DNA from 4 places in the Pseudoduganella lutea genome. Region 3 is predicted to be linked to each of the others. Evidence: predicted binding sites of a transcription regulator. Region 3 holds the regulator's gene; each other region holds the start of a gene.
The links. The regulator sigma-54, encoded in region 3, starts transcription at its own class of promoters, with help from an activator protein. The targets are predictions, from matches to a motif close to TGGCANGNAANCTGCTTT.
Positions count from the first base shown of each region.

Region 1 (5,863 bases), 2.8 Mb from region 3:
CCGCGCGGCGCTCCCGTTTTTCCTCAGCATCGAAACGTGGCTGATGGTCGCGGTCGCGGCCGTCACCGTGGGGGGCTTCTGGCTGGCGTTCATGGGCGACCTGCGCAGCCTCGTGGCCTTCGGTGCCGCGGTGGGCTACCTGGCGCTGCGCTCCATGCTGCACGCCAGGCGCATTCTCGGCTGGCCATTCCTCTGAGTCGCGCCGGCGCAAAGCGCGCCGCGCCGGTACAATGGCCTGTCCAATATTGAAAGGAATGCCATGGCCGCACTGCACGACATTGCCCTGAAACGCATCGACGGGACCGACGACACACTGGCCGCGCACCGCGGCAAGGTCCTCCTCGTCGTCAACGTCGCCTCGAAGTGCGGGCTCACGCCGCAATACGCCGGCCTCGAAGCGCTGTACCAGGAAAAGCGCGCGCAGGGCCTCGAAGTGCTGGGCTTTCCCGCCAACGACTTCATGGGCCAGGAGCCGGGCAGCGACGAAGACATCAGCGCCTTCTGCTCGCTGAACTACGACGTCAAGTTCCCCCTGTATTCCAAGATTTCCGTGCTGGGCGACACGCAGCATCCGCTGTATGCCGCGCTGGTCGCGGCGCAGCCGGCGGCCACCGGCGACGGCCCGTTCCGCGAAAAGCTCACGCAGTACGGCGTGCACCCGGCCCGCAAGGAAGACGTGTTGTGGAACTTTGAAAAATTCCTCATCGGCCGCAATGGCGACGTCGTCGGCCGTTTCGCGCCGGACGTCACGGCGGACGACCCGAGCCTCGTGGCTGCCATCGACGCCGAACTCGCCAGGCCGTAAGCTAACCGCCACCGCACGCCTGCCGCAGCGATGCGTCGGGTATTGACGTCCCGCGCCGCCGACCCCGCGGCCACGGATCACGGAGCGTTCCATGGAACTGATCGACATCGTCCTGAAGGCGGGCCGCTCGGCCGTCGAGCTGTCGCTGTTCATCCTGCTGCCCATCATGGTCGTCATGCTGGCCCTGATGCGGCTGCTGGAAGCGCGCGGGGTGGTGGACTGGGTGGTGGCGAAACTCGCCCCCGTGCTGAAGCCGGTCGGCCTGACGGGCCTGAGCGTGTTCGCCGCCCTGCAAATCAGCTTTGTGAGTTTTGCCGCGCCGATCGCCACGCTGGCGATGATGGAGCAGCGCGGCGCGTCGGACCGGCACCTGGCCGCGACGCTCGCCATGGTCTTCGCCATGGGCCAGGCCAACGTCATGTTCCCCATGGCCGCGCTGGACTTGCGGCTTGGCTTGGCGCTCGCCGTGTCGGTGGCCGGCGGCCTGCTGGCCGCCGCGGCCACGTATTACGGCTTCGGCCGCGCCCTGTCCACGCGCGAGAAGCCGATGGACGAAACCCTCAAGCATCCGGTCGCCGAAGACGGCAAGGGCATCCTCGATGTCATCAACCGCGCCGGCGCCGAAGCATTCCGCATCGCGGTCGGCGTGATCCCGATGCTGGTGCTGTCGCTGGTGGCGATCACCATCCTGCGCGAGCTCGGGCTGTTCGCCTGGCTGACCGGGCTGCTCGCGCCACTGCTGCAAGCCGCGTCCATCGACCCCAGCCTCGTCCTGCTGACGCTGACGAAGGCGCTTGCCGGCGGCACGGCGGTCTTTGGTTTGCTGGGCGACATGCACCGTGACGGCACCGCCAATGCACTGCTGGTGAACCAGAGCGCGGGCTGGCTGATCCACACGATGGACCTTCCCGGCGTCGCCATCCTCATCTCCGCCGGCAAGCGCGTGGCGAAGGTGTGCCTGCCCGCGGTGCTGGGCGGCTGCGTCGGCATCGCGGCGCGCACCGTGGCCCACGTGCTGCTGGGGTAGCGGCCCTGGCGGCGCCCGGGCAGCCGGTGCGATGCCGCATCGCGGCGCTTTTGTGAAATAATCGCCAGGTGACATCTCGCCGGCACCAGACCGGAAACAGGATGGCATGGCGCTTGCAGACCCTGCATCATGCGCAAGCGTTCCCTTACTCCAACAGAGAAACGAGGACGACATGAATCTTGCCGACATCAGCAAACTGGGCGTGGCCAACCCGTTCCGCGAACGCTACGACAACTACATCGGCGGCCGCTTCACCGCGCCGGTCAAGGGCGAATACTTCGCCAACGTCACCCCGATCACGGGCCAGCCGTTCTGCGAGGTGGCCCGCTCGACGGCCGAGGACATCGAGCTGGCGCTGGACGCCGCCCATGGCGCCCGGGAAGCATGGGGCAAGACATCGCCGGCCGAACGGGCGAATATCCTGAACCGCATTGCCGACCGCATGGAACAGAACCTGGACATGCTGGCCACCGCCGAGACCATCGACAACGGCAAGCCGATCCGCGAAACCAAGGCGGCCGACCTGCCGCTGGCCATCGATCATTTCCGTTATTTCGCCAGCTGCATCCGCACGCAGGAAGGGTCGATCGCCACGATCGACCATGAAACCTACGCCTACCATTTCCATGAGCCGCTGGGCGTGGTGGGCCAGATCATCCCCTGGAACTTCCCGATCCTGATGGCCGTGTGGAAGCTGGCCCCGGCGCTGGCGGCGGGCAACTGCGTGGTGCTGAAACCCGCCGAGCAGACGCCCGCGTCGATCATGGTGCTGGTCGAACTGATCGGCGACCTGCTGCCGGCTGGCGTGCTCAACATCGTCAACGGCTACGGGCTCGAGGCGGGCAAGCCGCTGGCCTCCTCGAAGCGCATTGCCAAGATCGCCTTCACGGGCGAAACGGCTACGGGCCGCCTGATCATGCAATACGCGGCGCAAAACCTGATCCCCGTGACGCTGGAGCTGGGCGGCAAGTCGCCGAACATCTTCTTTGCGGACGTGATGGATGCGGACGACGATTTCTTCGACAAGTGCCTGGAAGGCTTCGCCATGTTCGCGCTGAACCAGGGCGAGGTGTGCACATGCCCGTCGCGCGTGCTCGTGCAGGAATCGATCTACGACAAATTCATCGAGAAGGCGCTGGACCGGGTGGCGCGCATCAAGGCCGGCAACCCGCTCGATGCGAACACGATGATCGGTGCCCAGGCGTCGCAGGAACAGCTGGAAAAGATCCTTTCCTACCTCGATATCGGCCGCCAGGAAGGGGCCGAGGTACTGGCCGGCGGCGAGCGCGCCACGCACGAGGGCGACCTGTCCGGCGGCTTCTACGTGCGGCCCACCGTGTTCAAGGGCGACAACAAGATGCGCATCTTCCAGGAAGAGATCTTCGGCCCGGTGGTCTCGGTGACGACGTTCAAGGATGAAGCGGACGCGCTGCGCATCGCCAACGACACCTTGTACGGCCTGGGCGCCGGCCTGTGGACGCGCGACGGCAGCCGTGCCTTCCGCGTCGGCCGCGCCATCCAGGCCGGCCGCGTGTGGACCAACTGCTACCACCTGTACCCGGCGCACGCCGCGTTCGGCGGCTACAAGCAGTCGGGCATCGGCCGCGAAAACCACAAGATGATGCTCGACCATTACCAGCAGACGAAGAACCTGCTGGTGAGCTACAGCCCGAAGGCGCTGGGCTTCTTCTGATGGCGCACGGCGACGCGATGACGGACCCCGTCCCCCGCGTGACCGCGACCCCCGCCGCGCTGGCCTTCATCGGTGAGCTGCGGCGGCGCCATGGCCCGCTGATGTTTTTCCAGTCCGGCGGTTGCTGCGACGGCAGCGCCCCCATGTGCTATCCGGATGGCGAATTCAACGTGAGCGACACGGATGTCCGCCTCGGCGAGCTCGATGGGGCGCCGTTCTACATGGGCGTCGAGCAGTTCGCCTACTGGGAGCACACGCAACTGATCATCGACGTGGTCGAGGGGAACGGTGGCATGTTCTCGCTCGATAACGGCACGGGCCGGCGGTTCTTGACGCGCTCGCGCCTGTTCACGGACGAGGAGTGCGAACGGCTGCGGGCGGGCGGTTCCGGCCGCTAGTGCCCAGCCGTGGGAAGGCGCGGCCGGCCGTGGCCGGCCGCGCTTCAGAACTTCAGGATTTCGCCGTCGGCCGGAATGCGCACGCGGTCCTGGACGCCGTGCTGTGTCACATGCTCCTGCAATTGCTTGCGGCTCAGCGTCATGTGGTTGATCGCATCCAGATGGGTCGCAACGATGGTGGCGTTTGGCATGCGCTGCCAGGCGTGCAGCACGTCGTCCTTGCCCATGATGATGGAGCCGGTGAAGCCCACCACGCGGGCGTCGCCGGCGTTCAGGACAATCACGTCCGGCTTGAACCTTGCCAGAGCCTGGTCGACGTCACGCTGCCAGATCGTATCGCCCACGACATAGACGGTTTTCATGCCCGGTGCCTGGAAGACGATGCCCATCGCCTCGCCGAGCAAGTCGGCCAGCGGTTTCTTCGAGTACATCTGATCCGTACCATGCTGGCCGCCGACCCTGGTCAGCTGCACGCCTTCGAACACGGCAGTCCCGTCGAGAATGCGGACATTCGTGTAGCCCTGGCCGCGAATGAGCTTGGCATCCGCGTCATGCTGCACGAACAGCGGCATCGCCTTGGGCACGAACTGGTGGTCGCCCCCGTCCCAGTGGTCGAGGTGGGTATGGCTCACGATCACCGCGTCCACCCCTTGCATGATGTCTTTTGCCGGCATCGGCAGTTCGACGAGCGGGTTGCGCAGCTGGCTGTTGAAGGTGCCCGGGAAACCGGGATACTGGCCCTTTTTGGCCAGGAAAGGATCGACGAGGAAAGTCTTTCCGCCATAGCTGATCTTCATCGTGGCGTTGCGAATCTGCTGGACCTGGACGGATTGCGTTGCCGTGGCCGTCCCGGTGTCCGGTGCTGCGTGGGCCATGATACCCGCCGTGCCGAGGGTCACGGCCAACAAGAAGGCCAGGGTGGTCGATCGTTGCATGTGCTGCTCCATGAAGGTGATTGATGGCAGCATTGTGACGGCGGATCGCTGGCGCTCATATTGGCCCGTATGCCAATTAACGATAGTTTCAGGCCAAATCGCTGACTTCTTCACCATGACCACACCATGACATCCACCGACGCGCAATTCGCGGGTCTGCTCCCGCAGCACTACGAACGCCATCTCGTGCCGCTGCTGTTCGAACCCTACGCGCGCGACCTCGTCGCGCGCGCCGTGGACCTGGCGCCGGGGCGGCTGCTGGAAATCGCCGCGGGAACGGGCATCGTGACCCGCCATCTCGTGATGGCGCTGCCATCGGCGCACATCGTCGCCACCGACCTGAATCCGGGCATGCTGGCGCTGGGGCGCGCGGCAATCGACTCACCCCGGCTGGCCTGGCAGGTCGCCGATGCGATGCACTTGCCCTTCGGTGATGCGGGTTTCGACCTGGTGGTGTGCCAGTTCGGCGTGATGTTCTTTCCCGATAAGCCAGCGGCGTTCGCCGAGGCGCGCCGCGTGCTCGCGCCCGGCGGCCGCCTGCTGTTCAACGTGTGGGATGCGCTGGCGGCCAATGCCTTTGCCCGCGAGGTGCAGGCCGCGATGGAAGAACTGTTTCCCGCCGATCCGCCAGGCTTCCTCGCCCGCACGCCGCACGGCTACCATGACCAGGATGCGATCGTGCGCGACCTGGCGGCGGCCGGCTTCACGTCGCCGCCGGACATCGAGACGGTGGCCCTGCAAGGCCGTGCCGCCGATGCGGCGAGCGTGGCGGCGGGCCTGTGCGAGGGCACGCCATTGCGGCTGGAGATCGCGGCGCGGGGCGGCGATCCGGCGGCCGCCACGGCTTTCGCGGCGGCTCGCCTGGCGCGGCGTTTCGGCGATGGCCCGCTTGCCGGCGCCATGCGCGCCCACGTCATTTCGGTTGCGGCATGAACGCGTGGCCCATCGTCCATGCCGCGACCTTCCTGCCCACTTCGGCCCCGGCGGCGGTCGAATAGCGGAAGT
Region 1 covers NZ_CP035913.1:5,272,157-5,278,019, forward strand. Annotated here, with positions in the region: gene EWM63_RS22560 (hypothetical protein) at 1-196, shown strand, start outside; gene EWM63_RS22565 (glutathione peroxidase) at 260-805, shown strand; gene EWM63_RS22570 (nucleoside recognition domain-containing protein) at 897-1,832, shown strand; gene adh (aldehyde dehydrogenase) at 2,005-3,525, shown strand; gene EWM63_RS22580 (DUF779 domain-containing protein) at 3,543-3,923, shown strand; gene EWM63_RS22585 (MBL fold metallo-hydrolase) at 3,968-4,858, opposite strand; gene EWM63_RS22590 (class I SAM-dependent methyltransferase) at 4,985-5,791, shown strand; gene EWM63_RS22595 (vanadium-dependent haloperoxidase) at 5,772-5,863, opposite strand, start outside.
Region 1: the regulator sigma-54 is predicted to act here: its motif matches at 1,935-1,952, upstream of adh (aldehyde dehydrogenase).

Region 2 (5,863 bases), 1.2 Mb from region 3:
ACATGCCGTCCGACAGCCACGGGTAGTTCGCCTGGCCATCCTGGTGGAAGCACATGGGGTGCTCGTCTTGCCACTCGCGGCCGATGCCATTGTCGTAGCGGCCCAGCATGCGGGGCAGGATCGCCGCCTTGTCGGTGTTCACGAACGGCACGGCGGCGATGATTTCGGCCGTGGCGCGGCGGTTTTCATCGCTCGCGTCGATCCACCGGCTGGCCTCCAGCACGGCGGCGATCAGCGCGCGGCACGTGTTCGGGTGCGCCTGGACGAAGTCGAGGGAGGCACCCAGCACTTTCTCGGGGTGGTCGGGCCAGATCTCCTGGCTGGCCGCGGCGGTGACGCCGACGCCGTCGATGACGGCCTGGTGGCCCCAGGGATCGCCGGCGCAGAAGCCGTCCATATGGCCCTCGGCCAGGTTGTAGACCATCTGCGATGGCGGCACGGTGATCGCCCGCACGTCCTGCATGGGATGGATGCCATGGGCGGCGAGCCAGTAATACAGCCACATCGCATGCGTGCCGGTCGGGAAAGTCTGGGCAAAGACATACTTGCGCCGGGGCTCGCCAACGTCCCTGGCCATCAACGTGGCCAGCGACGCGCCATCGGTGGCGCCCTGCTCCGCCAGGCGGCGCGACAGCGTGATGGCCTGCCCGTTGCGGTTCAGGTTCATCAGCACGGCCATGTCGCGCGGCTGCGCGCCGATGCCCAGCTGGGTGCCGTAGACAAGGCCATACAGGGCGTGCGCGGCATCGAGTTCGCCGGTCATCAGCTTGTCGCGCACGCCGGCCCACGACGTTTCGCGGGACAGCACGATGCGGATGCCGTGCTTCTCGTCGAAGCCCAGCATCGATGCCATGACGACCGAGGCGCAGTCGGTCAGCGGGTTGAAGCCTATGTTGACGGTTGTTTTTTCGATTTGCATGACTGCTCCGGCCAGGTGCGCATTGACAGCGCGTCAACCCAGCAAGTCCTCCACATCCAGTATCCGCTGGGCGATCTCGGCCAGCTTCAGGTTCTTGTTCATCGCCATCGTCCGCAGGCGCTGGTAGGCCTGCTCCTCCGTCATGCCGTGGCGGCTCATCAGGAGGCCCTTGGCACGGTCGACGACCTTGCGCTCGGCCAGCTTGAGTTTCGTGTCCTGCAGCTCGTCCAGCAGCTTCTGCTCCTTGCGAAAGCGCGCCAGCGCCACGCTGAGCACCGGCTTGATGCGCTCCGGCTTCAGGCCGGCGACGATGTAGGCCGAGACGCCCGCCTCCATCGCCGCGTCCATCGACGACTGCTTGTCGTCCTCTGTGAACATGACGATGGGGCGGCGCTCGTCGCGGGTGGCCACGACGATGTGTTCCAGCACGTCGCGCGCATCGGACTCGGCATCGACGATGATCATGTCCGGCTGCAGGCGGGCGATCTCCTCGGGCAGATGAAAATCGGCCGGCAGCGATGCCACCAGCTCGTATCCGGCCTCGTGAAGGCCTTCGTGCAGCGCGGCGGCACGCAGCGACGCATCACTTTCGTGAGGAGGGTGAACTACGACGATGCGGAGATGACGGCTCATGCCCTATTGCAGAGCAATAAATGTGCCAGAGTGGTGAGCAAAACCCGGGACAGTTCCTAATGCCGTTCAGTTAAAGCGACGTGACCATTTGGGTTGGCACTAGCATGCTTGGTGTCGGACATTTTTTCCGGGCGCTTTATCCGGAAAATGTGTCGGACACCGGTTTTCCGTTCAGGAAATCGGCGACATCATGCGAAAACCGGTCGGTCCGCCGCAGCGGTCCGACACCATAAACCGGTGTCCGGGAGGAGTGATGGCATGCATGCCATCACCGCTTCCCAGGCGTGGAGCAGGCTCCACGAAACCCCTGTGAAGCCACCAATACGCTAGCGTCGCGAGCTAGGTCGAATTCCGCTAACCGAACGGCATTAGGAACAGACCCTCAACTATTTGAACGCATGCCCCACTTCTGCACGGTAGTGCGCTCGAGCGCGGCGAACAGCAGGTGTTCGACGGCGAGCCCGATCAGGATCACGGCCGCCAGGCCGGCAAAGACCTTGTCCGTATACAGCTCGTTGCGGTTCTGGAAGATGTACCAGCCCAGGCCACCCTTGCCGGACGAGGCGCCGAACACAAGTTCCGCGGCGATCAGCGTGCGCCAAGCAAAGGCCCAGCCGATCTTCAGTCCGGACACGATCGCCGGCAGCGCAGCGGGCACCAGGATCTGGATGACGAACGGCAGCCCGCCGAGCCCATAATTGCGGCCCGCCATGCGCAGCGTGGCCGGCACGGACTGGAAGCCGGCGTAGGTGCCCAGCGCGAGCGGCCAGAGCACCGCATGCACGATGACGAACACGAGGCTGGCGTTGCCGAGGCCCAGCCACAACATGGCCAGTGGCAGCAGCGCGATGGCCGGCAGCGGATTGAACATGGCGACGAGCGTTTCCAGCAGGTCGCGACCCAGGCGCGTGGAGACGGCCAGCGCGGTCAGCACGAACGCCAGGGCGATGCCGGCCACGTAGCCCTGCACCAGCACGGTCAGCGAAACGTGGATTTTCTCGACCAGCTCGCCGTTGGCGAGGCCTTCGAAGAAAGCGCGCGCCGTCTGCACGAACGTGGGCAACAGCAGGTCGTTGTCCTGCCAGCGCGCGGCCAGTTCCCACAGCAGCGCCAGCACCGCGAGCACCACGGTCTTGCGCAGCCAGCCCTGCTGCCACAGGCGCTGCACCAGCGGGAGCCGCCGCTGCAGCGATGCCGGCGCGGCGGGCGCCAGGTCATATTGAAACTCTTGCCGGATCGGTGGGGCCAGATTGCTCACAGGGCGATCCTTTCATCGTCATGGGCGGGCTGCGCCGCCGGGGATTGGCCGAACAGCAGCTGGTGGATGCGCTGCGCGGCCTGCTGGAATTCGGCGCCGCCACCGCTGTGCAAGCCGAACTGGTGGCTGTTCAGCTCCGCGCGCACGCGGCCCGGATGCGGCGACAGCAGCAGGATGCGGTTGCCGACCACCAGCGCTTCCTCGATCGAGTGGGTGACGAACAGCAGCGTGAACGGCGATTCCTCCCACAGTTTCGTCAGCTCTTCCTGCATCGTGCGACGCGTGAGGGCGTCGAGCGCGGCGAAGGGCTCGTCCATCAGCAGCACGGCCGGTTGCATCGCCAGCGCGCGGGCAATGGCCACGCGCTGCTTCATGCCGCCGGACAGCGTGTGCGGGTACGCGTTCTCGAAACGGTCCAGTCCCACGCGGGCGATCCAGTGGCGCGCGCGTTCCCGGGCTTCGGCGCGGCCGCAGCTTTTCGACGCCAGCAGCGGGAACATCACGTTTTCCAGCACCGTCTTCCATGGCGGCAGCTGGTCGAATTCCTGGAAGACGCAGATGCGGTCCGGCCCCGGCTTCGTGATGGCCTGGCCGTTCAGCGTGATCGTGCCCGCGGCGGGTTCGATGAAGCCGCCGACGGCCTTGAGCAGCGACGACTTGCCGCAGCCGGAAGGCCCCAGCAGCACGAAGCGGTCACCGGCGAACACGTCGAAGTCGACGCCTTGCGTGGCACGCACGGCATTGCCGCCGCTGCGGTATTCGAGGGTGACGCCGCGGGCGCTCAGCAGCGCGCCCGGGGGCGAGGAAGGGCGAACGACCTGCAGCGGTGCCATGTCAGCTCCCCTTCGCCACCAGCGGCTCTTCAAAGAAGTAATCGCGCCACGTGGCCGGCTTGTTCTTCACGGCGCCCACGCGGTGCATGAACTGCGCGATCTTCAGCGTGTTCTGTGGCGCGATGTTGAACTGCACTTCGGGGTTCCTGAAGATCTTCACGAGCAGGGCGCGATCGATACTGCTCTTGTTCGCCTTCAGGTAGATGTCGGCCGCGCCTTCCGGGTTCTTTGCCGCGTAGTCGGCCGCCTCGGCCAGTGCCTGCACGAAGGAGCGCAGCGTCTTCGGGTTCTGCTTGCGGTATTTCTCGGTGGCGTACAGCAGCGTGGCCGATGACGGACCGCCCAGCACTTCATACGATTTCAGGATCACGCGGGCATTCGGGTTCTGGGCCAGTTCCTGCTCCTGGAACGGTGGCGTGGCGAAGTGGGTCGTGATCTCGGTGCCATTTGAAATGATGGCCGCGGCGGCATCGGGGTGCGGCAGCGTCTGCGTGAACTTGTCCAGCCGGGCGAATTCCTTGTCGCCCCATTTCTGCGCCGCCGCCAGTTGCAGGATGCGCGATTGCACGGAGACCGTGACGGCAGGCAGTGCGATGCGGTCCTTCTCGGTGAAGTCCGCGATCGATTTTACTTTCGGGTTGTTGGTGACCAGGTAGTACGGGAAGCTGCCCAGCGATGCCACGCCCTTCACGTTCTGGCGCCCCTTCGTACGGTCCCAGACGGTGATCAGCGGACCGACGCCGGCGCCGGCGATGTCGACGCTGCCTGCCAGCAGCGCATCGTTGATGGCCGCGCCGCCCGAGAGCTGCGTCCATTCGACCTTCACGTCCACGCCGTTCTGCTTGGCGTATTTTTCGATGAGCTTCTGCTCCTGGGCGATGTTCAGTATCAGGAACGGAATGCCGAATTGCTGGGCGATGCGGATGGTGCCTTCGGCATGGGCGCCCGTGGCGAGGACGAGCGCAAGCGCGCCTGCGGCGATCTTCAGTGGTTTCATTGTCTCTGTTCTGGTAGGTGTCAGTAAGGCACGTCGCCTTCGATGGTGGTGCGATACAGCTTGCGGCGCTGGTCGGCCGGGCAGCCGGCGGCCAGGTGCATCAGCGAGCGGTTATCCCAGAACACCATGTCGTGCGGCTGCCACTGGTGGCGGTACACATGCTCGGGCCGCACGCTGTGCGCGAACAGCTCCTTGAGCAGCGAGGCGCTTTCATCTTCGGGAATGCCGACGATCCGCGTGGTGAAATGCTCGCTGACGAACAGCGCCTGGCGCCCCGTTTCAGGGTGCGTGCGCACCACCGGATGCACGACCGGTTTCACTTCATCGATCTGCGCCTGCGTGAGGTTCGGGCGCCAGGGGCTGCGGCGCTGGAGTTCGGAATACTGCTTCAGGTAGCTGTGTTCCGCCCTGGCGTAGCGGACCTGGCTTTTTACCGCCTCGGGCAGCGTGTCCCAGGCCAGGTGCATGTTGGCGAACAGCGTGTCGCCGCCTTGCGCCGGCAATTCCTGCGCGTGCAGCATCGAGCCCAGGCTGGGCTTTTCCTTGTACGACAGGTCGGAGTGCCAGAAATGGCCGGCGTCGCCGAGACCGATCGGCTTGCCGTCTTCAACGACGTTCGACACGACGAGGACTTCCGGGTGCCCCGCCAGCTGGAAATTTCTCAGCACATGAATTTGCAAGGGACCGAACAGGCGGGAAAAATTCACCTGCTGTTGCGGCGTGATGCGCTGGTCCCGGAACACCAGTACATGGTGTTCGAGGTGGGCGGCATGCAGTTGCAACAGGGCTTTGCGGGAGAGCGGCTGTGCCAGGCCGAGGCCAATCACTTCAGCGCCAACGGGGCCTTCGAACGGGCGAATGCGCAGGGTGCCATCCGGGGAAACTGCATTCTCTACAACAGCACTCAATACTGCGGACATGTGATGCGCTCCAGCTGACGGGGTCGGAAGCTCGCCCGGCACCGCGCTTTCCACGGCCACGGTATCGAACGAGTGAAGCCAGTCTAGGCCTCGCGCATCATGATGAAAACGAATGCTTTTTGATATCGATATGCGGTTTTTACAAGCCTGGCGCGGTGCCGCCGCTGGCCAGTTGCTGCGCCGTTTTCAATGCCTCGACGATCGCCGCGAACGCCGCCTGGCGCGACTCGCGGTCGGGCACCCGCAGCGCGTAGGCGGGGTGATACGTGACCACGACCCAGCGCCCTTCATGCTCGAACGGCG
Region 2 covers NZ_CP035913.1:3,680,176-3,686,038, reverse strand. Annotated here, with positions in the region: gene EWM63_RS15610 (CmpA/NrtA family ABC transporter substrate-binding protein) at 1-919, opposite strand, end outside; gene EWM63_RS15605 (ANTAR domain-containing response regulator) at 953-1,552, opposite strand; gene EWM63_RS15600 (ABC transporter permease) at 1,935-2,810, opposite strand; gene EWM63_RS15595 (ABC transporter ATP-binding protein) at 2,807-3,643, opposite strand; gene EWM63_RS15590 (ABC transporter substrate-binding protein) at 3,645-4,640, opposite strand; gene EWM63_RS15585 (TauD/TfdA dioxygenase family protein) at 4,661-5,560, opposite strand; gene EWM63_RS15580 (UdgX family uracil-DNA binding protein) at 5,700-5,863, opposite strand, start outside.
Region 2: the regulator sigma-54 is predicted to act here: its motif matches at 1,563-1,580, upstream of EWM63_RS15605 (ANTAR domain-containing response regulator).

Region 3 (5,863 bases):
GAACTCCGCCTCGGTCAGCGGCAGCTGCCGGAAAGCGGCCCAGCTTTCGCGGGGGCGCAGGTTCTTGCCGGCGGCGGCATCCGAGCCGAACAGGATGCGGTCGGCGCCGATCTGGCGGATGCGCTGTGCCAGCTTTTCCCGTTGTTGCGGCGTGATGTCCGGGTTGGCCATCGTGGCCGCGTCGAACCACAGGCGCTTCGTGCCGGGGGCGTTTGCCGCGGCAGCTTCGGCCAGCACGCCCAGCGCCTCGTCGGATGGCGCATCGCCGTAGCCCGGCCCGGTGCCGGCCAGATGCGCAACCTGCACCGTCACGTCCGGTGCGGCTGGCAGCAACTGCTCGAGGAAGACGCGGGCCTGGGCGGCGCCGTATGGCCGGCGCTTCGATACCGATGCGCGCATGTGCACCACGATCGCCATTTTCCTTGCGTTCGCGGCCGCGAACACTTGTCGCAGGCGCGCCACGTGCTCGGGCAACTCGAGCTGCACGTCCGAGTTCCCGAAGTGCAGCTTGAGCCCATGCTTGAGGTCGGGCAGCGCCGCGCAGCGTTCCAGTTCCTCCAGCGCGTAATCCTTCAGCGGATTCACGCTGCACAGGGCCCGCAGCCGGTCCGGGTACAGCGCAGCCTGCGCGCCGTTGAAGTCGTTCTCGGCGCGCACCTTCGCATGCTCGTCGTCGATCTTGCGCGCCGGACTGCCCCACACATAGGCGACGGACAGCAGCACGGCGCGCCGGATGCCGGCCGCATCGAGCAGCGCGATCAGGTCCTTGGCCGTGATCACGGGCGGGCCGCCAGCCCCACTGTCGAGCAGCCGCGCCATTGCCGGGCTGAACAGGTGCTGGTGATGGTCCACCAGCGGCACGATGTCGGCAGCTGCCGCATCGTCGGCCCGGGCCGGCAATGCCATGGCGGCAGCGGCGAATGTCAGGAAGTTACGGCGGTCCATGGTGGCCTCACAGGTGGCGCAGCGGATGGGCCCAGGCGGGCCAGGCGGGTTCGAAGAAGCGCGCCACCATGTCCTCCGTCACGCCATCGAGCGTCGGCGGGTTCCAGCGCGGCGCATGGTCCTTGTCGATCGCCAGCGCGCGCACGCCTTCGATGATCTCGCCATGCTCGAAGGTGCGGCGCACCAGGTTGCGTTCCATCCGCAGGCAATCGGCAACGCCCATCGTTGCGCCGCGCCGTATCATCTCGAACGTCACGCACATCATCAGCGGCGAGCGGCGCTCCATGGCGGCCAGCGTCTTCTGCGCGAACGGATGATCGTCGCGGCGCAGGGAGGCCACGATGTCGGGTACCGAGGGCTGGGTGAAATGGTCGTCGATCAGCGCGCGGTGCGCCTGCAGCTCGGAAGGACCGGCCTCGTCGCGCAGCGAGCGTCCGAACATGCCCACCGCCTCGCGCAGCCCCGCCCCGGCCGTGGAGCCGACCAGGTCGGCCAGTTGCGGCAGCTCGGCCGCCGGCACATAGTGATCGGCCAGCCGGCAATACATCGCGTCGGCCGCGCCGATCGTCAGCGCCGTCAGCGCCAGGTACACGCCCAGCTTGCCTGGCGCGTGGGACAGGAAATAGCTGCCGCCCACGTCGGGGAACAGGCCGATGTTCACCTCGGGCATTGCCAGCCGCGTGCGGTCGGTCACCACGCGCACGCTGCTGTGCGGCCCGCCCTGGGCGATGCCCATGCCGCCGCCCATCACCACGCCATCCATCAGGGCCACGTAGGGCTTGGGAAAGCAGTACACGAGGTAGTTCAGCGCATACTCCTCGGTAAAGAAATCCTCGATCTGCGCACTGCCGCCTTGCGGCGTCGCTGTACCGGCCGCATGGAAGAAGCGGATGTCGCCACCGGCGCACAGCGCCTTTTCGGTGGTGCTGCGGACGACGACGGCGGCAATGTCGCTGTCGTCGCGCCAGGCCAGCAACGTGCCGGTGATCGTGCGGATCATGTCGAGCGACAGCGAATTCAATGCCTTGGGTCGGTCGAGCGTGATGAAGCCGGTGCCATTGCGCACCTTGGTATGGACGTGGTCGGTCATGGTGTCTCGCATCGTTGTCGTTATTGGCCTCATTCTAGCCATGGATGCGGATCGTGTGGGTGTAAAAGGTGAACTGAAGAGGAACTGAAGGTGAACTGCCGTGAACTGCGGTGAACTGCCGGGATGCGGTGAGGTGCGGACGTAACAAAGGGCGCATTGCGCGCCCTTCTGTTGCAGCAGCCAGCCGGCTGCGACCTGCACCCGGCGTTATGCGGGTGACGCGGGAATCTCGATCTCGCTCAGGTGCTTGATGGTTTCATGATTATGATTTTGCACTTTATCCTTGTGCTTCATGACCTGCCGGTCCAGCTTGTCGATCAGCGAGTCGATGGCCGCATACAGGTCCTGCGCGACGCTTTCGACAAACACGGTCTTGCCCGACATGCGCAGGTTGATTTCCGCCTTCTGCCTTTTTTCTTTCTCGGTGAGATTATCTACACTCAGGATCACACTTACATCGATCAGCTGATCGAAATGCCGTCTAACGCGTTCCAGCTTGTTCTGCACATACTCGCGAATGGCAGGGGTTACGTCGATATGGTGTCCACTGATGGTCAGATTCATACACACACTCCTAAAGAAGATCAATCCAGGTTCGTGCGGCTTCCGCCATCAAAATGCGGCGGCGCAGAGGAACCCATACACTACAGATTGCTTACAAGGACTTGCGGAGGCTGACTGGGGGAATTTTCAATGCTTCGCGATATTTGGCAACAGTGCGTCGCGCAATCACCATGCCTTGTTCACCCAGCATGTCCGCAATCTTACTGTCGGATAAAGGGTTCTTCGGGTCTTCGGCTCCTGTGAATTGCACGATCAGCGCCCGGATCGCAGTCGAGGAAGCTTCCCCACCAGCTTCGGTTGCGACGTGGCTGCCAAAAAAATACTTCAACTCAAACATGCCATGCGGGGTGAGCATATATTTTTGAGTTGTTACCCGAGAGATAGTACTCTCGTGAAGACCCAGTGTATCAGCTATTTCACGCAACACAAGGGGTCTCATTGCCACCGCGCCATGCGAGAAAAAGTTCTTTTGCCGCTCGACGATGGCCTGGGCCACGCGCAGGATCGTGTCAAAGCGCTGGCGCATATTCTTGATCAGCCACTTGGCTTCTTGCAGCTGCGCATTCATCTGCGTTTCGCCCTTGCCCTGTTTGAGCAGGCTGGCATACAGCGCATTCACGCGCAGGCGGGGCATCACGTCATTGTTGAGCGTGACGATCCAGCCATTGCGTCCTTTCCTCACCACGACATCCGGTACGACATAGTCTGACACGTCGGCCGCGAAGGCGGCGCCCGGATGCGGATTGCACTGCCGAATCACCGCTTGCGCTTCGCGCAAGTCTTCATCGTCGCAATCGAGTGCCTTCTTCAGCTTGTTGAAGTCGCGCTGCGCAAACCACTGCAAGTGTTTTTCAACGATGCACAGCGCCATCCGCCGCGTGACCAGCGGCACGCCCGGCATGCGGCGGATCTGCAGCGCCAGGCATTCGGAAGCGTTGCGCGCACCGATGCCGGCCGGATCAAAGCTCTGCAGCAGCTTCAGCGCGGTGCGCAATTCGTCGAACTCGATCTCCAGCTCTTCCGGCATGCGCGCATGGATATCTTCCAGGCTCTCCTCGAGGTAACCGTTATCGTCGAGCGCATCGATGATCAGCTCCACCAGGGCGCGGTCGCGCGGCTCCAGCACCGTCACGCGCATCTGCTCCATCAGGTGTTCGCGCAGGCTGCGATGGCTTGCCTCGAGCTGGGGGCGGCCATCGTCGTCGTCCGGTCCCTTGCCACTGCCCGCACTGCTCCAGTCGGTATCGCCGGCACCGGGGTCGAGGCCTTCGCCTTCGCCGCCCTCGTAGGGCTCCGGTTCCGGGGCGGCCGGCGCATCCTGCGGCGGGCCGCCTTCGGGCGGCGCCTCGCCCGGCGCCTGCGTGGTGTTGATCGCCCCATCGCCCAGCAGGCGCACGGAACGGTCGAGCGGATCGTCGAGCCGCTCGAGCAGCGGATTATCGGTCAGCAGCTGTTCGAGTTCCTGGTGCAGCTCCAGCGTGGACAATTGCAGCAGCCGGATCGACTGCTGCAATTGCGGCGTCAGCGCGAGGTGCTGGGAAGTGCGCAGTTGCAAGGACTGTTTCATGGCTGTTTCATGGCTGCTGGTTCAAGACGGCTGGTTTATGCTCATTATCAGTGGAACAACGCGTGGCGCAACGCGGTCGACGCGGTTACATGCGGAAGTGCTCACCAAGATAGACACGGCGGACGGACTCGTCGGCGATGATGTCATCGGGCCGGCCGGAGGCCAGTACGCTGCCCTGATTGATGATATACGCCCGGTCGCAGATGCCCAGCGTTTCACGTACGTTATGATCCGTGATCAACACACCGATGCTGCGTTCCTTCAGGAAGCGCACGATGCGCTGGATCTCGATCACGGCGATCGGATCCACGCCGGCAAACGGTTCATCCAGCAGCACGAAGCGGGGATTGGTCGCCAGTGCGCGGGCGATCTCCACGCGGCGGCGCTCGCCACCGGACAGCGACAGCGCCGTGTTCTCGCGCAGCTTCTCGATCTGCAAATCGGCCAGCAGCGCATTCAGGCGCTTGTCGATCTCGGCCTTGCCGAGCGCCTTGCCGTCCACCTTCTGGAGCTCCAGCACGGCGCGGATATTTTCTTCCACGGTCAGCTTGCGGAACACCGATGCTTCCTGCGGCAGGTACGACAGGCCGAGGGTGGCGCGCTTGTGGATCGGCAGGCTGGAGATGTCGGTACCGTCGAGATCGATGGTGCCGGCGTCCGACGCCACCAGGCCCACGATCATGTAGAACGACGTGGTCTTGCCGGCACCGTTCGGGCCCAGCAGGCCCACCACTTCGCCGCAGGCCACCTGCAGGGACACGTCATGCACCACCTGGCGCTTGCCATAGCTCTTTTGCAATCCGCGCACGATCAGCGTGCTGCTGCAATCTTGCTGCTCGCGCGCCATCTAGTTCCCCGCTGCCGGCGCGGCCGGCGGTTGCGTGGTGGCGGGAGTCGATGCGGGAGCCGGCGCCGTGCGCTTCGGCTGGATCACCATCGTGCCGCGGCCGGCGCCCGGCTTGTCGGTGCCCGTGCTGGAATTGCGCACGCTGAAGAACTCGCGGCGGCTGTCGTACGAAATGAACTCGCCTTCCACCTCGTCGCTCGGCTTCGTGCCTTCGAGGCGGCGGATCTTGGCCTTCGAATACATCTTCACCAGTTCGGCCTTTTCGTCGTATTCGATGCGGTCCGCTTCGCCTTCCATCCACTGGTCGCCTTCACCGTCGCGCTTCTGGCGGAACGCCACCTTCTTGCCGCCGCCGGTCAGCGTGGCCAGCTGGTAGCCGTCCGGCGTGTAGGTCACCACGGCCTTGTCGGCCTTCATCCGCAGCGTGCCACGCGTGAGCGTCACGTCGCCGGTGAACGTGTAGACCTGCTTCACGTCGTCCGCATCGAGGCGGCCATAGTTGATCTCGGTGGGCTTGTACGAGTCTGCCTTTTCGGCGGCGGCAAAGCCCGCCGCGCCCAGCAGCAGCAGCGCCGACAATATGAGTCTCTTCATCTTCGATTCCTATCTGCGATTCTTGTTTGCTTCACTGCCGCGCACGGGGCGGATACACGATGGTGCCCTGGCCGAGCTGCAACTGGCGCGTGGCATTGTTGGCCTTCATGCCAACGCCGGTGGCGGTCGCGCCGCCACTCTGCATGCGCACCGGCCGGTCCGTTTCCATGCGGTCCTCGTCCGGATAGATCGTCAACAGCTCGGTGGCCAGGTGCATTTCCCGCGCGGCGGGTGACGCTGTCCTGTGGATGTTCAC
Region 3 covers NZ_CP035913.1:2,478,720-2,484,582, forward strand. Annotated here, with positions in the region: gene EWM63_RS10480 (amidohydrolase family protein) at 1-945, opposite strand, end outside; gene EWM63_RS10485 (enoyl-CoA hydratase/isomerase family protein) at 953-2,035, opposite strand; gene hpf (ribosome hibernation-promoting factor, HPF/YfiA family) at 2,243-2,599, opposite strand; gene EWM63_RS10495 (RNA polymerase factor sigma-54) at 2,691-4,166, opposite strand; gene lptB (LPS export ABC transporter ATP-binding protein) at 4,252-5,013, opposite strand; gene lptA (lipopolysaccharide transport periplasmic protein LptA) at 5,014-5,607, opposite strand; gene lptC (LPS export ABC transporter periplasmic protein LptC) at 5,639-5,863, opposite strand, start outside.

Region 4 (5,863 bases), 1.2 Mb from region 3:
AAAGGGCTTATCAGATGGAGAGCGGAAAAGTGGAGTATAGCAAGTTGGACAGAATATACCATCTTTCATTTCCTGCAAGTAATCTCCAGGTGCAATGGCCTCTGCTGTTTCTTCTAAAGTAGCAATATCCTTTTTCTTGAAGTCCCAGTCCTTCAAGTACAAAGCGTGTGAAATCCGGTTTTTACGTGCCACGATCTTCCTCGTACAACATGTTCCGATCCCTAATGTAAGGGCCCATAAATATTCTACTGCTTGTTGAGCAGCAAAGACACTACGAGATGAACGGGTATAAAAGCCGGTAACGTCATCAGCACAACCACGTAGCCAAGTGCTACACTTATACCAGGGACTCTGTCCCATTTTTGTCCCATTTGTGGGCCAAGAATCGTTTCTAAGCATGGCCGCTTCCTCGGTGCACTGCCGGGCGCAGGTCGAGACTTACGGGAAAACGGGGGTCGAGATGGAGGCGCTGACGGCCGTACAGGTGGGGCTGCTGACCATTTACGACATGTGCAAGGCCGTGGACCGGGGAATGGTGATGAGCGAGATCCGCGTGCGCGAGAAGCACGGCGGCAAGTCGGGGGACTGGTCGGCGACGGTTTGAGCTGATTCCCCGGCCCATCAGGCTGGCGGCACCCGGGCCATGCCGAAACTTTTCCCGGTCGTTTCGATACTGCCGACGTGTCTCTCCATTGTTGCGTTATCGGCTGCCGCGCAACTGTTCATGAAGCCGAAGACAGGTATCCCGGCCACGTCGTTGACGCATTTGGCATAGTGATTTGCCGAGTTGCAGCCCAGGAGGAGAATTCTCCGGGTGTTCGGCGCCCATCCCACGGTCTTCCAGAACAGCGCGCCGCCATCCCACAGCGTCGTCCCCGTGGTGTCGGTATGCCACGGTTGCATCTCCTTGAACGAGCTGAATTCGTCGGAAAGAATGGGACCGTCGAGTGCACCGTTGTGTGCGATGCAGATGAAAGTTTTGGCTTCCGCCAGGTACTCGTAGAAGTCGGTGCTGGTGCGCCCTTTGGGCGGGCTGGTGATGGGCAGGAATCCAACGAATGCACTCGGTGGAGAGGTCGGGCTTGGCACCACGACCGTCTTGAATACCATCGCATCGCCGGCATAAATGCTGCCCCGCAGATGAATGCCGACCCGCTGGAGGTTTTTTGCATCCGGTCCCGTCCCTGCCGCAATCAATAGCGCACGCATGGCAACCCTTTCAAGGATGGCTGGGTTCGGTGAGCCCCGCCATGGCTGCCAGCGGGCACCTTTCGCTTGTACTGCCGGGTTTGGTATCGATCGCCGCAATATGCAAGACAAAGACAGATTAACCTGTTTTTTGACAGGCTGGTCGTACTTTCTTCGGGCATCGACAAGGCGTGCAAGCGCTGACTGCCAAGCGAATGACGAGGTTGTCAGACATAAAAAAACCGGGCTGTTGCCCGGTTTTGGTTTGCTGCTGGTTTGATTAGTTCGCCGGCGGGGTCACGCTGTTCTTCGTGATGGCTGCGGCTGCCGCGGTGTTCGTCACCGTGGTAGTGATCGCCCAGGTCATGGCCGAACCGTTTGCCGCCAGTGCCGGCGTGAACGTGATCAATCGACCATCGACGTTGGTGCCCAGGCCGGTAGCAGCCAGGGTCAGCGCGACGGCGCCGTTGGTCACGGTAGCGGAAGCAACTTCCTTGGTGGCGGTGAAGGCGTTGGCTGCCGGGATGCCGCCGCTGCCGTTATCGCAATCATCGAGGGAACCGCCGGCTTCCTGGGCGCACACGGCAACGGCGGTCTTCAGCGAGTCGGCTGCGGACACGGCGTTGGCCATCTTGGCCTTCACGGTGTAGTCGCTGTAGGCAGGAATCGCCACGGCAGCCAGGATACCGATAATGGCCACGACGATCATCAGTTCGATCAGGGTGAAACCGGCTTGGGCTTTCTGGTTCATGGATTTCATGGTGTTGCTCCTTCAGGTAAAAAACGAAACGGGTTGGGATGATTGAAGTAGAGCAATCACCGTGCCAGCCCGGCTTGATCTATTTCCATGCCGAAAAAGGCCACTTATGATAGTTCTCGCTGGAAATAGTGACAAATTCCGTCACTTTCATGTCCGTAGATTGTCAGGCTCCCGCGCCGTCACCTGACGAATTTTGTCAGCCCAGCCGGAATGCCATGCGCGTACCGGAAAGATCGAGCACGTCGCCGTCCACAAGGGGATGCGGCAGCTTACCGAGTGGCGCGTCGTTCAGCAGCGGAATCCGATCGCCTTCGGCATGGACAGCGGCGAAGCCGGCTTCGGTGCGCGTGATGACGACCACCTGCACGCCTGCGCGGCCGAGGGTGGTTTGGGGCTTGTTCAATTCCAGCGTGCGGCCGGCATTGCTGCCGTTCAACACTTCGATGCGGGCCGGCGGCAATACCAGGGGCATGGCGGGAATGCCGCTGATCGGGCGGATGCCATCCGCCACGAAGTCGATGCTGTATTTGGCCAGCTTGAGCGTGTCGCCATGCTGCAGGTGATGCTTGCCGACGCGGTGGCCGTTGACGAACGTGCCGTTCGTCGAATACAGGTCTTCCAGGAAGGAATCGTCGAGGATCGTCGTGATCGCCGCATGTTCGCCACTCACGGTCTGGTGTTCGAGCACGATGTCGTTGTGAGGGTGGCGGCCGATCGTCATGCGCTCTTTCGTCAGCTGCACGGTTTTTTCCAGCACGCCATCGCGGGAAATCAAAATCTTCGCCAACGCATCGCCTCCACAGACTGTTGTAAAAATTCGGGGACTGTCCCCGACGTTGTTAAGCAACCAGCCCAGCTGTAGGAGCATGGTTGGTGTCGGTTCACCAAAACAAACGGGGGCCGAAGCCCCCGTCATTATTCCGCAAAAGCGGAGCACATTGCCGTTATTACAGCATTGCCTTCAGCAGCTTGGCCATCTCGGACGGGTTCTTCGTCACGGTGATGCCGCACTCTTCCATGATTGCCAGCTTGGCTTCGGCGGTATCGGCACCGCCGGAGATCAGCGCGCCGGCGTGGCCCATGCGCTTGCCCGGAGGCGCGGTGACGCCAGCGATGAAGCCGACGACCGGCTTCTTCATGTTGTCCTTGATCCAACGCGCTGCGTTGGCTTCGTCAGGACCGCCGATTTCGCCGATCATGATGACCGCGTCGGTGTCCGGATCGTCGTTGAACATGCGCATCACGTCGATGTGCTTCAGGCCGTTGATCGGGTCACCGCCGATGCCCACGGCCGACGACTGGCCCAGGCCCAGTGCGGTCAGCTGGCCAACGGCTTCGTACGTCAGCGTGCCCGAACGGGACACGACGCCGATGCGGCCTTTCTTGTGAATGTGGCCCGGCATGATGCCGATCTTGATTTCGTCCGGCGTGATCAGGCCTGGGCAGTTCGGGCCCAGCAGCAGGGTCTTCGAACCGGCCTTGGCCATGCGATCCTTGATTTCCATCATGTCGCGGACAGGAATGCCTTCGGTGATGCAAATCGCCAGTTCCAGCTCGGCTTCCACGGCTTCCCAGATCGCGGCGGCGGCGCCTGCCGGCGGCACGTAGATCACGGAAACGGTTGCACCGGTTTCCGAAGCCGCTTCCTTCACGGAACCAAAGATAGGAATGCCTTCGAAGTCTTCGCCGGCCTTCTTCGGGTTCACGCCTGCCACGAAGGCGTTCTTGCCGTTCGCGTACTCGCGGCACATGCGGGTGTGGAACTGGCCGGTCTTGCCGGTGATGCCCTGGGTGATGACTTTGGTGTCTTTATTGATCAGAATAGACATGTTGGTTCCTTAATTAAGCTTGACCGGCAGCAGCGGCAACAACGCTCTTCGCTGCGTCTTCCATGGTGTCGGCGGCGATGATCGGCAGGCCGGAATCGGCCAGCATCTTCTTGCCCAAGTCTTCGTTGGTGCCCTTCATGCGGACAACCAGCGGCACCTGCAGCTGCACGGCCTTCGATGCGGTGATCACGCCTTCGGCGATCACGTCGCAGCGCATGATGCCGCCGAAGATGTTCACCAGGATCGCCTTCAGGCCCGGGTTCTTCAGCATGATCTTGAATGCTTCGGTCACTTTCTCGGCCGTTGCACCACCGCCCACGTCCAGGAAGTTGGCCGGCTCGCCGCCGAACAGCTTGATCGTGTCCATCGTGGCCATGGCCAGACCGGCGCCGTTCACCAGGCAGCCGATGTTGCCGTCCAGGGAGATGTAAGCCAGGTCGAACTTCGACGCTTCGACTTCAGCCGGATCTTCTTCGTCCAGGTCGCGGTAGGCGACGATTTCCGGGTGGCGGAACAGCGCGTTGGAGTCGAAGTTGAACTTCGCGTCCAGGGCGATGACTTTGCCTTCGCCGGTCAGGATCAGCGGGTTGATTTCAGCCAGCGATGCATCGGTATCCCAGTAGGCTTTGTACAGGCCTTGCAGGTTGGCGCGGGCATCGGCGATCGAGCCTTCCGGCACGCCGATCTTGCGGGCGACATCGTCGGCATCCGCATCGGTCAGGCCCACGGCCGGGTCGATGATCACGTTGTGGATCTTTTCCGGATGCGATTCGGCCACTTCTTCAATGTCCATGCCGCCTTCGGAGGAAGCCATCAGCACCACGCGCTGCGAAACGCGGTCGGTCACCAGCGAAACGTACAGTTCCTTCTTGATGTCGGCGCCTTCTTCGATCATCAGGCGACGGACTTTCTGGCCTTCCGGGCCAGTCTGGTGGGTCACCAGCTGCATGCCCATGATCTGCTCGGAGTATTCCTTGACCTGCTCCAGCGACTTGGCGACTTTCACGCCGCCGCCTTTGCCACGGCCACCGGCGTGGATCTGCGCCTTGACCACCCAAACCGGGCCGCCCAGCGTTTCGGCAGCTTTCACTGCTTCTTCCACGGACATGCACGGAATGCCGCGCGGAACCGTCACTCCGAACTTCCGGAGGATTTCTTTGCCTTGATACTCATGGATTTTCATGCTGGCTTCCCTTCTGATGCTGAATATGAAATGGGGTTTAAAAGTTGCTGCTACTTCAGTCGTGCGGCACCTGGGCTGTGGTGGCGGAACGAACCGCCCAGCGTGGGTCGAGACCGGCCAATTGGCGCGTCATCCGGGGGGGACAGCGTGACAGTTGTCGGGTTGGTACGGTTTCTGTGCGGGTGCGCGGCGCTGGCGGCAACCGATATCGTGGAAGCCAGCAGGATGTCATTGACTTTGATGTCGGCAGGATGCGTGTACAAATTCCGTGGTGCGTCGCCAGGCATGGACGCCTGGATATTCATGGCGCGCATGGGGGAAAGCGCACACTCCAAAGGATTTGACAGAGACATAACACCGATGCCGCTTGCGCGGCCTAATTAGTAAGCAGCCTTGTACTGATTCGTACGTTGCCGCAGCTTCTACGGACAACCACCGCACCCGCGGTGCTGCATAAAACCACAAAAGTGTAGCACACCGATCAGGCACTGGATAGCAACGTGATCGTACAACTTCGAGCCGTCGGGGGGCGCCACGCCGGAGCATTGGAGGTGGGAACCGGTGACAGGCAACAAAAAAGCAGCCCGAAGGCTGATCTAAACCGCGTGAATATCAGATATTTCCAAACTCGTCATCCGGGTCGTAGCCCTTCATCGCCGCGCGCACGGCTTTCTGGGAAAAACCCCGGCCGATCAGGAAGCGCATCTGCTTGGCGCGCCCTTCGGCGTCCTCGGCCACCTTGCCATGGTATTTGCGCCGCCAGACGTCGCAGCAGCGGGCCACTTCGTCTTCGACGAGGCCGGCCTTCAGTTCCTGCAGCGCTTCGCCCTTCACGCCATGGCTTTGCAGCTCGGCCAGGATGCGGCTGTTGCCATAGCGCGCGGAGCGGCGGTGGATCAGCGA
Region 4 covers NZ_CP035913.1:3,724,554-3,730,416, reverse strand. Annotated here, with positions in the region: gene EWM63_RS15805 (hypothetical protein) at 1-192, opposite strand, end outside; partial or broken gene EWM63_RS15800 (cyclic pyranopterin monophosphate synthase MoaC) at 401-604, shown strand; gene EWM63_RS15795 (hypothetical protein) at 622-1,209, opposite strand; gene EWM63_RS15790 (pilin) at 1,469-1,948, opposite strand; gene EWM63_RS15785 (FHA domain-containing protein) at 2,145-2,735, opposite strand; gene sucD (succinate--CoA ligase subunit alpha) at 2,896-3,777, opposite strand; gene sucC (ADP-forming succinate--CoA ligase subunit beta) at 3,791-4,960, opposite strand; gene recX (recombination regulator RecX) at 5,573-5,863, opposite strand, start outside.
Region 4: the regulator sigma-54 is predicted to act here: its motif matches at 1,998-2,015, upstream of EWM63_RS15790 (pilin).